Linked DNA regions of Streptomyces noursei ATCC 11455. The protein of the gene in region 1 interacts with the protein of each later gene in a pairwise test. Links are inferred from orthologs where the notes say so. Each region holds a gene or a part of one and is shown in the gene's direction. Other genes may lie near its edges. The genes, in order: SNOUR_RS35680 and lhgD.

Region 1 (3,122 bases):
CACGGACAGGAAACTCGCCCCGAGTTCACCGGCGACGGCCCGTGCGATGAAGGTCTTGCCGCAGCCGGGCGGCCCGTAGAGCAGGAGCCCGCCGCGCAGGCTCTTGCCGTACAGGCGGCGCAGCTCCGGATTGCGCAGCGGCGCCAGGAAGGCGGCTTCGAGCCGCTCCTTGACCTGCTGCATGCCGCCCACGTCGGCGAGCCGGACGGTGCCTGGCCGTTCCACGTCCCAGGCGGCGGCGTCCCCGGGGTCGCCACTGCCGTCGACGGCGAGCGGCGCCTCGACGAACCGTGGCGGGACGATGTCGCCGACCTGGTCCTGGGCGGCCTTCCAGTCGAATCCCGGGGTCGGGGCGGGGCCGGCGGCCGGCGATGTGGTGGTGGGAGGTTGGGCGGGCGGTGCGGCCTGCGATGACGCGGGTGGCACGGCCTCGCGGGGCGGGGACGCGGCAGCACCGGTCAGGGCCCGGAGCATCACCTCGCGTGCCTGGGCATCCCCGGGCGCCTGCTGCAATGCCACGGCGGCCTCGCCGACCGCGGCGTCGTCGCACCCCGCGGTCAGCAGCAGCTCGGCCAAGTGGAGCCGCAGTGGTACGTCATCGGGCGTCGCGGCAACGGCCGAACGCATGCTTTGTATGAGGGGGGACTCCGCCGACATGTCCCCCACTTTACGGAGCCGACGTGTGCGACAGCGACTCGCGTGCGCCCCGGCCGAACTCCAAGGGCCCCACCCGGACCGCCGCGGTCACTCGTGTCCGCCTGCGGCAGCCACAACTCGCCTGCATGACAGGGCACTTGACCGCCATAGAGGAAGGGAGTCGCCCGCGGAGGCCGGGGCGTCGACGCATGTGGAGTCTTCGTCATGGGCGGCTGCTCGGCCGCGGCGGTCCGTTCTCCAGGACGATCGGTACGCCGGCGCCGAGCTTCCGGAACCCCTGATCGCCTGCGGGACGAACCCGCCGGACACGCGCGGGAGACCGAACTGCCTCGATTCTCCTAATTCAACCCATTCTCCTAATTTTCCGAATTCGCCGACTTTCCCGACTCGTGGATCCGGCGGACCGCCGGGTTCGGCCCGGCGGATCATGCGGTGCGGCCGAGGTGTCGTGCCGGTGGACCGGCACCGAGAGCAGCGAAAGGGCCTGTCCGATGGGCCATGGGATGACCGTCTGTGAGATGGTGCATGCCTGACTCACGAAGGCCGCTCAGGGGAGGCCGAAGGGACCTGTGGCGGGTCGGGAGCCGTGATCGCTGCCACCCGGAAGGTCCCTGGGCGTGTAACCCTTGGTGGCATTGCCGTGTACTTGAAAGGTGTAAGAAATGGCTAGGGCAACCGCACGTCACATCTTGGTCGCCAGTGAAGACGAGGCGTCGAAGCTGAAGGCGCAGATCGAGGCCGGTGCAGACTTCGCCGGGCTTGCTCAGCAGCACTCCACGTGCCCCTCCGGGCGTCAGGGTGGTGACCTCGGGTCGTTCGGGCCGGGTCAGATGGTCAAGGAATTCGACACGGTCGTCTTCTCTGCTCCGGTCGGCACGATCCAGGGCCCGGTGAAGACCCAGTTCGGGTTCCACCTCCTTGAGGTCACCAGCCGCGAGGACTGACGCGAGCGATGTGCCGGGCTGCGTCGTGAGGCGCAGCCCGGTTCCGTCGGCAGTCATGCGCGGAGCCGGATGGCGGCGCTGCCCGGGTCGCCTCCACCACGTCGCGCACGAGGTACCCGGCCACTGGGACGATTTCCCCGGCCTGTACCGCAAGTTGGCTCCCCGGACCGTCCGTTTCCTCGTTGCCGACAAGCTCAACCACGACATGGTCGCCTCCTGGTTCATCGCCGCCGGGTGGCGCAACTGGACCGCGACGGAGCGCGCGGCGCTGGAGAACGTGTGGCATGCCTGGTGGTGGTCCGTCCTGCACAGTCACCCCAGCACCGGAGACGTCACCCACGTATTGGAGACGCTCGGCGTCATCACAGGGGCGCGGCACGCTTCAGTCGGTCAACCCGCGGGTGGTGAGCGGGAGTTTCCACACGTTGCGGCGGTGTGCGGCGGTGAGGGCGTGGTGCAGGGGAGAAGGGGGAACGGCCAGCACCGTGCAGCGGGCGCGTGCCACGCAGTACCTGGCGACGGACGGCCGCACCGCGCGGCGCAGCCTGCCGCGCGCTCCGGCGCCGATCACCAGGAGATCGTCGTTGCGGTCGGCAGCCGTCAGCAGCACCGTGCCCGGCTTGCCGCGCCCGATCATGGGCTGGAGCGGGACTCCGGGCCCCTCACTGCCGAAGGCGGTGCCCAGCGCCTCCATGAGCTGCTCGTTCGCCATGCGGTGCCACTTGGCGACCAGCGACGGAGGGTGGGAGCCGCCGCGGGTGGGGAGGTCGCCGCCGGGCGGCTCCCAGGCCAGCACGGCCCACAGTTCGGCGCCGCGCAGGCGGGCTTCGGCGGCGGCCCGGTGCAGAGCCGTCAGGCTCCCCAGCGAACCGCTCACGCCGGCCACGACGCGCGGGCCGAGGGGACCGGCCATGGGCCACGCTCCTTGTCTGTGCCGTCCTCGCGTGATCCGAGCCGTGCTTCCGCGCCGCGACTGCGTCCCGCGTGTCTGTGTCCCGTTCATCGAAGCGTCGCCGATGGAGCGGTCGTGTCTCGTTGGCGATTCCTTTACGCGGGCGCGGGAGACCCTGACGGCGCCATGACGCCGGCCGGGCCACCGGGCGGGGCGACTGGGTGCCGCCCCGCCCGGTGGTTCAGCCCTGGTTGGCTTTGCCGCCGTGGTTGGCCTTCTTCTTGCGGCGGGCCTTCTTCTTGCGGGCGCGCTTGGACATGGGACGTACGGGCCTTTCGGATGGAGGGGAGGGAGGGCGCCTCGTGACGCCTCGGTCGCCGGTGTGTTTCAGGCGTGCTGGCCGACGAGTTGGTCGGCGAGTTTGGTGAGGCGCTTGACGGTGCGGTCCTCGGTGGCGGCGGGTGCCGGGTCGACGCGCTGGTCGCGGTCGTAGTAGGCGCCGTTGACGACGTCGATGGACGGGTCGCACAGTCGGACCACGTGGGTCGCGCCCTGGGCGGCGGTGTCGCCCTGGATGTCGTAGAGGGGGAGCAGGTCCGTCTCGCAGATGCCCGGGTGGACGGAGACCG
Region 2 (3,149 bases), 3.3 Mb from region 1 along the record:
CTGGCGGGCTGGATGGCCTTCGACACCGGCCAACAGGAGGCCGCCCAGCGGTACTACATCCAGGCGCTGCGGCTGGCGCGGGCCGCCGCCGACGTCCCCCTGGGCGGGTATGTGCTGGCGTCGATGTCCCTCCAGGCGACCTACCGCGGGTTCGCCGACGAGGGCGTCGATCTGGCCCAGGCCGCCCTGGAGCGCAACCGCGGCCTGGCCACCGCCCGCACCATGAGCTTCTTCCGGCTGGTGGAGGCGCGGGCGCAGGCCAAGGCCGGGGAGGCGCGCGCCTGCGAGGTGGCGCTGAAGGCGTCCGAGGGCTGGCTGGAGCGCTCCCGCAGCGGCGATCCGGATCCGTCCTGGCTGGACTTCTACTCCTACGAGCGCTTCGCCGCCGACGCCGCCGAGTGCTACCGGGACCTGCGGCTGCCCCGTCAGGTGCGGCGCTTCACCGAGCAGGCGCTGTCCCGGCCGACGGAGGAGTTCGTCCGCTCGCACGGGCTGCGCCTCGTGGTGTCCGCCGTCGCCGAACTGGAGTCCGGCAATCTGGACGCGGCCTGCGCCGCCGGCACCCGCGCCGTCGAGGTCGCCGGCCGGATCTCCTCGGCCCGCACCACGGAGTACGTGCGCGATCTGCTGCACCGCCTGGAGCCGTACGGGGACGAGCCCCGCGTGGTCGAACTCCGCGAGCGGGCCCGGCCGTTGCTGGCCGCGCCGGCCTAGCGGCGGCACGGGCGGGACGGGCCGGGGAGCGGGTCTGTGGGCCGGCCGTCGAAGGGGCGTCGCGGCGGGCCTGTCGCCGCAGGTCAGACTGGTCACTGCGGATTGTCGGTGCCGCCCGTCATGATGGACTACGTCGTCGGCGATGACGCGCGGGCCCGCGGCGACGGGCGGGTCGGCGGTCATGCGGTTGGGGAGGTGCAGTGGCGGCGTACGACTGCGACGTGCTGGTGATCGGTGCCGGGATCGTGGGGCTTTCCACGGCCCATGCCCTCACGCGCGCGGCACCCGGTATACGCGTCGTGGTGCTGGAGAAGGAGCCCGCCGCGGCCCGCCACCAGACCGGGCGGAACAGCGGCGTGATCCACAGCGGCATCTACTACCCACCGGGTTCGCTGAAGGCCCGCTTCGCCCTCCAGGGGGCGGCGGAGATGGTCGAGTTCTGCACCGCGCACGACATCCCGCACGAGGTCACCGGCAAGCTGATCGTCGCCACCGACCGCGCCGAGCTGCCCCGGCTGCACGGCCTCATCCAGCGCGGCCGCGAGCACGGCCTGCCGGTGCGGGAGCTGGGCCCGGCCCAGATCGCCGAGTACGAGCCCGAGGTGCGCGGCCTGGCCGCGATCCACGTGGGCACGACCGGCATCTGCGACTTCGGGGCGGTGGCCCGGCAGCTGGCCCGCCTCGCGCAGGAGGACGGGGCCCGGGTCGTCCTCGGCGAGGAGGTCACCACCATCGCCCGCCGCCCCGGCCGGGTCGCGGTCCGCACCGCCGGCGGCACGGTCTACCGCGCCCGCGCCCTGGTCAACTGCGCCGGGCTGCACTGCGACCGGGTGGCGCGGCTGGCGGGCGACGCCCCGGGCATGCGGATCGTGCCGTTCCGGGGCGAGTACTACACCCTCGCACCGGAGCGCGCCGCCCTGGTCCGCGGGCTGGTGTACCCGGTCCCCGACCCCGCCTTCCCGTTCCTGGGCGTCCATCTCACCCGCGGCATCGACGGCTCCGTCCACATCGGGCCGAACGCCGTCCCCGCGCTGGCCCGCGAGGGCTACGACTGGCGCACCGTCCGTCCCACCGAGCTCGCCGGCACGCTCGGCTACCCCGGTTCCTGGCGGATAGCCCGCCGCCACTGGCGCTACGGCGCGGGCGAGCTCCACCGCTCGCTGTCCCGCCGTGCCTTCACGGACGCGGTCCGCCGCCTGCTGCCGGCCGCCCGGGAGGAGGATCTGCTGCCGTCGCCGGCCGGGGTCCGGGCCCAGGCCGTGCTGCCCGACGGCACCCTCGTCGACGACTTCCTGTTCGCCGAGTCCCCCGGCATGATCCACGTCCTCAACGCCCCGTCCCCGGCCGCCACGGCCTCCCTCCCGATCGGGCGGGAGGTGGCCCGGCGGGTGACCCGGCTGCTGGGGCTCCCGGAGTGCGCGGCGCAGGACGGGGGCCTCGCGGGGTGAGGGGCGCCGGGGCCCGTCCGGCCGTGGGCCCGTGGGGACCGCCCGGATTCCGGTCGGCGCCGCGCTGACCTGCGGATTCGAGTGACGGTGGGGGCTGCCCGGCGCATGGCCGCCGGCGGCGTTCCCGTCCGCCGCGGTGGCGTCCGTAGAATCGACCCACTGTGTCCGAGAACCCCGCCACCCCCGAAACCACCGCCGCCGCGACCGCCGCCCCGGTGGACGAACCGCGCCCCCTCGGTGCCACCGCCGTCTCGGCCGCCGTGCCCCGGCGCGGCAAGCCGATGTTCCCCGACGGGACGGGACCGGCGGCCGACCCCGCGGGCTCGCACCACGAGCGGCGGATCCGCTCCTTCCAGCCCCGTCGCAGCCGCGTCACCGCCTCCCAGGGCGAGGCGCTGCGCCGCCTGTGGCCCACCTGGGGCGTGGACGTCGACGGGCTCTCCCGCCTCGACCTCGACGCGTTCTTCGGCGGGCTGCCGGTCGTGCTGGAGATCGGCTTCGGGATGGGCGAGGCCACCGCGCAGATGGCCGCCGCCGATCCGGGCACCGGCATCCTCGGCTGCGATGTGCACACTCCCGGCCAGGGAAGTCTGCTCGGTCTCGCGGAGCGGAACGGCCTGTCCAACATCCGGGTGGCCAACGGGGACGCGATCATCCTGCTGCGCGAGATGCTCGCCCCGGCCTCCCTCGCCGGCCTGCGCGTCTACTTCCCGGACCCCTGGCCCAAGAAGCGCCACCACAAGCGCCGGCTGATCCAGCCGGAGTTCGTGGCGCTGGCGACCACCCGGCTCGCACCGGGCGCCCTGGTGCACTGCGCGACCGACTGGGAGCCCTACGCCGAGCAGATGCTGGAGGTCCTCTCCGCCGAGCCGACGCTTGCGAACCTGCACGACGGCTACGCGCCCCGGCCCGACTTCCGGCCCTTCACCAGGTTCGAGGGCCAGGGACTGGACAAGGGGCACGTCGTGCACGACCTGCTCTTCCGCC

The links.
Region 2: the proteins of SNOUR_RS35680 (region 1) and lhgD interact in binary tests that used the Escherichia coli proteins (3 or more experiments, as listed by UniProt). The link is inferred for Streptomyces noursei ATCC 11455 from one-to-one orthologs.

What each region holds. Positions count from the first base shown.
Region 1 is NZ_CP011533.1:8,360,310-8,363,431, forward strand. Bases 148-2,960 are described here. They hold SNOUR_RS35680 (peptidylprolyl isomerase), read left to right. Parts: upstream 148-1,319; coding sequence 1,320-1,601; downstream 1,602-2,960. Other genes in these bases: SNOUR_RS35675 (ATP-binding protein), read right to left, coding at 148-657; SNOUR_RS35685 (universal stress protein), read right to left, coding at 1,984-2,514; SNOUR_RS35690 (SDR family NAD(P)-dependent oxidoreductase), read right to left, coding at 2,881-2,960. Outside these bases: more of SNOUR_RS35675, read right to left, coding at 1-147; more of SNOUR_RS35690, read right to left, coding at 2,961-3,122. UniProt on the Escherichia coli protein: PPIases accelerate the folding of proteins. It prefers amino acid residues with hydrophobic side chains like leucine and phenylalanine in the P1 position of the peptides substrates.
Region 2 is NZ_CP011533.1:5,071,579-5,074,727, reverse strand. Bases 199-3,038 are described here. They hold lhgD (L-2-hydroxyglutarate dehydrogenase), read left to right. Parts: upstream 199-914; coding sequence 915-2,162; downstream 2,163-3,038. Other genes in these bases: trmB (tRNA (guanosine(46)-N7)-methyltransferase TrmB), read left to right, coding at 2,324-3,038; SNOUR_RS21485 (NsdA family TPR-like regulatory protein), read left to right, coding at 199-714. Outside these bases: more of SNOUR_RS21485, read left to right, coding at 1-198; more of trmB, read left to right, coding at 3,039-3,149. UniProt on the Escherichia coli protein: Catalyzes the dehydrogenation of L-2-hydroxyglutarate (L2HG) to alpha-ketoglutarate and couples to the respiratory chain by feeding electrons from the reaction into the membrane quinone pool.